2 regions of the Priestia sp. SIMBA_032 genome follow, and region 1 is predicted to be linked to the other one. Evidence: a T-box and tRNA genes for the amino acid it is inferred to sense, from the RefSeq annotation. Region 1 holds a T-box; the other holds one or more tRNA genes.

Region 1 (3,415 bases):
AACATGGATTTATTGACCAGGTTCTTCAATGGAAAGAAGATGTCCTACATCAATACAGCCCAAAATTAACGGATTTTTTAGATCCAAGAGAGCAGCAGGTTGTGACGGCTATTGTCGGGACTGAAGGAGAGGTTCAAGTTTCCTTTGATGGTGGACAACCGTTTGCTGAACGCAAGCGTGCGCTGCTATATCCGGATTACTATGTGCCTGAAAGCGAAGATTTTCAGTTGCATATGTACGAACTGAATTATCCTAAAAAGTTTGTGACGATTGAACATCCTCAAGTTCTTGGTTCGGCGATGTCTTTAGGACTGCGCCGTTCAAAATTTGGCGATATTTTGGTCGCGGGAGACGATATTCAGCTTGTAGCCGCGGAGGAAATTTCTTCTTATATTGAGATGAATTTAACATCAATTGGAAAAGCCAAAGTTTCACTTTCTTCTATTCAAAGAGAGCAGCTTCATGTGGTAAAAGAAGAGCTGATTGAACACGTTTATACAGTTTCTTCAATGAGGCTTGATGTTTTGCTGTCGACCATTCACAATTTATCAAGACAAAAAGTCCAGCCGTTTATTGCAAATGGAGCGGTAAAAGTAAATTTTAAAGTCATTGAACAGCCTTCTTTTGAATGTCATGAAGGTGATGTTTTGTCGCTTCGTGGTCACGGCAGAAGTCGTATTGTTTCACTTGAAGGCAAAACTAAAAAAGAAAAATGGCGAATTGTTGTAGGAAAGCAGAAATAAAGAAATCTACTAGCAGGAAATTTTAAAAATATGTCGAATAAACCATTACTAATAATGTAATGAGACAACACGGAGGTGGCCTAGATGCCTTTAACCCCTTTGGATATTCATAACAAAGAGTTTAATCGCGGATTTCGCGGATATGATGAAGATGAAGTAAATGAGTTTCTTGACCAAGTAATTAAAGACTATGAGCTGGTAATGCGTGATAAAAAGGAGTTAGAAGGAAGAGTATCTGAATTAACAGATCGTCTTGGACATTTTACTAACATCGAAGAAACGTTAAATAAATCAATTTTAATTGCTCAAGAAGCAGCGGAAGATGTGAAGCGAAACGCCGAAAAAGAAGCGAAGCTCATTATAAAAGAAGCAGAAAAAAATGCGGACCGTATTATTAATGAAGCACTGTCTAAGTCTCGTAAAATTGCGATGGACATTGAGGAGACGAAAAAGCAGTCTAAAGTATTTAGAACTCGTTTCAAAATGTTAATCGAAGCCCAGCTTGAAATGTTAAACAGCGACGATTGGGATCAGTTGATGGATTATGAGATGCCAGCGCTAGAAGAAAAAATTGACTAGTCAAGACATCATCTTGACTTCTCACGTTTTGTTGTCATATAATTTGGTAACAGATGAAATTTCATATCAAACAGTACGGAGACAGGGACAGTAGCTTTTTTAGTTTGTCAAAGCGAATCGAGGATGGTGCGAGCTCGATAACAAACAAAAAAGTGAAAATCACCCTAGAGTACCATTGCTGAACCGATGATAGTAAGCAGTGGCGATTTATTCACGTTACGAATGCAAAGAGGATTTGCGTGCAGCAAATCTACTAGGGTGGTACCGCGGGAGGCCTTCTCGTCCCTTTTTGGGATGAGGAGGTCTTTTTGTTATGGTGCAAAAAGATATGAAATTTACGTTTTTTTTGGAGGGTAAAACATGGAATATAAAGATACATTATTGATGCCAAAAACTGAATTTCCAATGCGTGGAAATTTACCGAACCGCGAGCCTAAAATGCAAGAACAGTGGGCTGAAATGAACATTTATGAAAAAGTACAAAAACGTACGGAAGGCCGTCCGCTATTCGTCCTGCATGATGGACCTCCATATGCGAATGGCGATATTCACATGGGACATGCCTTAAATAAAATTTTAAAAGATTTTATCGTTCGCTATAAGTCGATGTCAGGCTTCTGCGCACCTTATGTACCAGGCTGGGATACACACGGCTTGCCAATTGAAACAGCTTTAACAAAAAATAAAAAAGTAAACCGCAAAGAAATGACGGTAGCTGAGTTCCGTAAGCTTTGCGAACAGTATGCTTGGGAACAAGTAAACGGCCAGCGCGAACAGTTCAAGCGTTTAGGTGTACGCGGAGATTGGGATAATCCATATGTAACGCTTCAGCCACAGTACGAAGCGCAGCAAATCAAAGTATTTGGCGATATGGCGAAAAAAGGCTATATCTACAAAGGATTAAAACCTGTGTACTGGTCCCCTTCAAGTGAATCTGCTTTAGCAGAAGCGGAAATTGAATACTATGACAAGCGTTCAGCTTCTATTTACGTAGCATTTAATGTGAAAGATGGTAAAGGTGTGCTTGAACAAGATGAAAAATTCATCATTTGGACGACAACACCGTGGACAATGCCAGCTAACCAAGGAATTGCTGTCAATCCTGAGCTTCAGTACAGCGTAGTTGAAGCAGATGGAGCAAAATATGTAGTAGCAACTGAACTTATTGAAACTGTTGCTAAAGAAATTGAATGGGCTGACTATAAGACACTTCGTACAGTAAAAGGTTCAGAACTTGAACGCGTGGTAGCTGAACATCCAATCTACAAGCGTGATTCTTTAGTTGTTCTTGGCGATCACGTAACAACTGATGCTGGTACTGGCTGTGTTCATACAGCACCGGGACACGGGGAAGACGACTTTATCGTTGGTCAAAAATACGGTTTGGAAGTTCTTTGTCCAGTTGATAGTAAGGGTCATATGACGAATGAAGCACCAGGATTTGAAGGATTATTCTATGATAAAGCGAATAAGCCGATTACAGACAAACTAGAAGAAGAAGGCGCGCTGTTAAAATTAAGTTTCATTACCCACTCATATCCACATGACTGGCGTACAAAGAAACCAACAATTTTCCGTGCAACAGCACAGTGGTTTGCGTCTATTAAAGATTTCCGTGAAGATTTATTAAAAGCAGTAGAAAAAACAGAATGGGTGCCTACTTGGGGTGAAACGAGACTTTATAACATGGTACGTGACCGCGGAGACTGGTGTATTTCCCGTCAACGTGCATGGGGCGTTCCGATTCCAGTATTTTATGCTGAAAATGATGAGCCAATCATTACGGACGAGACAATTGAACACGTATCAAATCTATTCAGAGAACATGGATCAAACGTATGGTTTGAGCGTGAAGCAAAAGACTTGCTTCCAGAAGGCTTTACTCATGAAGGAAGCCCAAATGGCCGTTTCACAAAAGAAACAGACATCATGGACGTATGGTTTGACTCTGGTTCTTCACATCAAGCTGTTCTTGAAGAGCGTGAAGACTTACAGCGTCCGGCTGATTTGTATTTAGAAGGTTCTGACCAATACCGCGGCTGGTTTAATTCAAGTCTTTCTACAAGTGTAGCTGTAACAGGTGAAGCACCTTA
Region 2 (3,415 bases), 240 kb from region 1:
AATTTTATACCCTAGTGATTCATACAAAGCGGAAATAACGAAGCCCGCTCCTAAAGGACCAATCATTCCTGCAAAAGAGTTTAAGATCCCTAAAAATCCGTTAAAAAAGTCTCTTGTATCAGGTTCTGTAATTTCAAAAGTTAGCACATTAAAAGCTAGCCAATAAAATCCATATCCTATACCCAGCAGTCCACCAAGCAATACTAAATACTCGGCTGCGTTAGCTCCACTGACTAATACAGCGATATAAAAAACAGCTAAAAAAGATACTCCTAACCTTAAAACCACAACTCGGTCAATTCGTTTGGCCCATTTACCTGCTAAAATAAACGTAAGCGGCTGAAGCACCACTACCGCTAAATTATAAATAGCGAGATCCGAAAATTCGCCTGATTGTTTCCACAGATAAATGTTAACAAACGAATTGGAAATTGAAATAGCCAAGGCATAAAGACCGCCTATAATTAAAAGCAAAAGTAAATCTTTACTAACTTCTACATCTCCAACTACTTTTTTTAATAAAGGCATATCAAAAAACTCCTTTTCTCTTCTACACCTAGTGTGTGAAAAAGAAAAGGAGATATGTAAAAGAATTGGAAAACAAAAAAGCCAGTAAAGGTAATAATTACTTTACTGGCTCTTAAATACGTCTTCAACTTATTTTGCAGCGTCGTAACGCTTAGCAACTTCGTCCCATTTTACAACATTAAAGAATGCTGAAATGTAATCTGGACGGCGGTTTTGATAATTTAAGTAGTAAGCGTGCTCCCAAACGTCTAGACCAAGAATTGGCGTTTTGCCTTCCATTAATGGGCTATCTTGGTTTGGTGTGCTTGTTACTTCTAATTCGCCGTTGTTTACAACTAACCAAGCCCAGCCAGAACCGAAGCGAGTTTTAGCTGCATTTGCAAATTCTTCTTTGAATTGATCAAAGCTACCGAATTTGTTAGCGATAGCGTCTGCTAATTCACCAGTTGGAGCACCGCCGCCGTTAGGGCAAAGGATTGTCCAAAATAATGAGTGGTTGGCATGACCGCCACCGTTATTACGTACTGCTGTACGGATATCTTCAGGAACAGCATCTAAGTTTGAAATTAACTCTTCAATACTTTTGCTTTCTAAATCCGCTTTGCCTTCAACAGCAGCGTTTAGGTTTGTAACATATGTGTTGTGATGTTTTGTGTGGTGAATATTCATTGTTTCTTTGTCGATATGTGGTTCCAGTGCATCGTATGCATAAGGTAGTTCTGGTAATTTGTAAGCCATGAATAATTCCTCCTTCAAAATATGTAAGCATTTTGGCGCAAAAGCACCATATACGTCTAGATTAGCAAATTTACCCTACTGTTTCAAATAAAAAGTACCTAATCCATGATTTATATTTACCTAATTCCCATTCGCTATTCTTTTAAACATAAAAAAAGCTTCTTTTTCTCAAAAGAAGCTTTGAATAGACAATAGTATGGCGGAGGAAGAGGGATTCGAACCCCCGCGGGCTTTAACACCCCTGTCGGTTTTCAAGACCGATCCCTTCAGCCGGACTTGGGTATTCCTCCAACCCTATAAATGGTGGACCCTGCAGGACTCGAACCTGCGACCGGACGGTTATGAGCCGTCTGCTCTAACCAGCTGAGCTAAGGGTCCACATGGCTCCACAGGTAGGACTCGAACCTACGACCGATCGGTTAACAGCCGATAGCTCTACCACTGAGCTACTGTGGAACAATATGAATTATGTATGTCACAAATGTAAAGTGGAAAATAGCGGCGGAGGGGATCGAACCCCCGACCTCACGGGTATGAACCGTACGCTCTAGCCAGCTGAGCTACACCGCCATGGCTCCACAGGTAGGACTCGAACCTACGACCGATCGGTTAACAGCCGATAGCTCTACCACTGAGCTACTGTGGAACAATATAACATTTACTAGCGACATTAAAAATTTAACATGTTTCTAGTCTAAAGTCAATACATTATTTTAAAACAGCATATAAAAAATAGGCAATCATCAGCAGTTGAATAAATCCTTTAGAGATAGCGCCACTAAAAAAGCCAATAACCGAACCTACTCCAATTTTTACTGCGTTGCTAATTGTGGTCCGATGAACAATCAGTTCTCCTACAATCGCTCCAATAAACGGCCCTAAAATAATTCCAAATCCCGGAATAACAAACGGACCCACAAGCAGCCCAACTGTACTTCCCCAAACGCCTGCTTTAGTGCCTCCGAATTTTTTCACACCAATAATATTAGCTATATAGTCTGCTAAAAAAAGTGCGACAACTAACAATCCTTGTATCAACCAAAATAACCAGCTATAGGAGCTAAAATCATAAAATAAACCGTATATAACAAATCCTAGAGCTACAAATAGCACGCTTGGGATGATGGGATAAACCAACCCAACAAACGATACAACAAAGCTAATGATAATTAATGCCCAACATAAAATAGCCATGCCCGCACCTATCCTTTTTATTATTACTATTTATCATACAATAACCACTCCTATAAAGAAAGAGCTTGCACCACGAGACCTTCCTTTATTTTACTTTAAAATACGTCTTCAGATAACGATTTTCGAGTGTACCACTGCAATATTAACAGAACGGTCCTCAAGCTGCCGGTAATATCTCCAAAAACAATGCCAGCAAAATCTGTACATATAAAGATATGCTTTTGACAAAGCGCTCCATCGCATTCTTGTAATTGGTAACGGTTTCTAAAATCTATTGTAAACCTTAAATTTTCGCTATAAAATAGGTTATAATCAGAATTTTCGATAATAGGAGGCTTTACAATGAGCATGCTGAAAAAGATGGCATGGAGTTTTACTTCCTTCCAAAAAATAAGGTCGCTTCGCTTTGAGCATACGAATAAAACAATTGGCTTTGTACTGTTTTTAACATTCATTTCTTTGCTGCCTACATTTTTCTTTATGGCTTTGACGATTGTAAACGGCTATCATATAGCTACTACAGATCTCCCGAAATCTGTTTCTTCTTTTGCTATTTCAAATTCACAGCTTACGTCAAGTCAACCTTTCACAAAAAAAGTAAACGGTACCGCTTTTATCTTAAACCCCTCACAGTCTATTGAACGGTTTCATTCCCCTGCTCATGCAATTGGTTTTTTAAAAGATGGAATATATATCACGACTAATTCACAAACACAAACGTATTCATATGAGTTGCTAAACTGGCATCATAAAGATAAAAATGAACTGTTAAACTTGCTGCACGAACAAAAATTTTCTTTATACATACTTGTCCCTATCGCTATGCTTTTACTTTACGTATTAACAGCTGGACTAAACTTCCTTTCTATTACCTGCCTTGCTTATCTTGGAAAGCTGATCGGACTCATTACCAAAAAGCAGATTCCTTTCAAGCAGCTATGGGCACTGAGCGCTT

Evidence for each region. The T-box of region 1 lies ahead of ileS (isoleucine--tRNA ligase). A T-box ahead of a tRNA ligase gene usually reads a tRNA of that ligase, here a tRNA-Ile.
Region 2: it has a tRNA-Ile gene. The T-box ahead of ileS (isoleucine--tRNA ligase) is inferred to sense a tRNA for this amino acid. The anticodon was not compared.

What each region holds. Positions count from the first base shown of each region.
Region 1 is NZ_JAWRXD010000002.1:612,622-616,036, forward strand. Features, by position in the region: gene SB717_RS09130 (YlmH family RNA-binding protein) at 1-743, shown strand, start outside; gene SB717_RS09135 (DivIVA domain-containing protein) at 828-1,322, shown strand; T-box leader at 1,392-1,612, shown strand; gene ileS (isoleucine--tRNA ligase) at 1,683-3,415, shown strand, end outside.
Region 2 is NZ_JAWRXD010000002.1:373,903-377,317, reverse strand. Features, by position in the region: gene SB717_RS07875 (MFS transporter) at 1-528, opposite strand, end outside; gene sodA (superoxide dismutase SodA) at 658-1,266, opposite strand; tRNA gene SB717_RS07865 (tRNA-Ser) at 1,464-1,556, opposite strand; tRNA gene SB717_RS07860 (tRNA-Ile) at 1,568-1,644, opposite strand; tRNA gene SB717_RS07855 (tRNA-Asn) at 1,648-1,722, opposite strand; tRNA gene SB717_RS07850 (tRNA-Met) at 1,763-1,836, opposite strand; tRNA gene SB717_RS07845 (tRNA-Asn) at 1,838-1,912, opposite strand; gene SB717_RS07840 (DUF456 domain-containing protein) at 1,975-2,460, opposite strand; gene SB717_RS07835 (DUF1189 domain-containing protein) at 2,803-3,415, shown strand, end outside.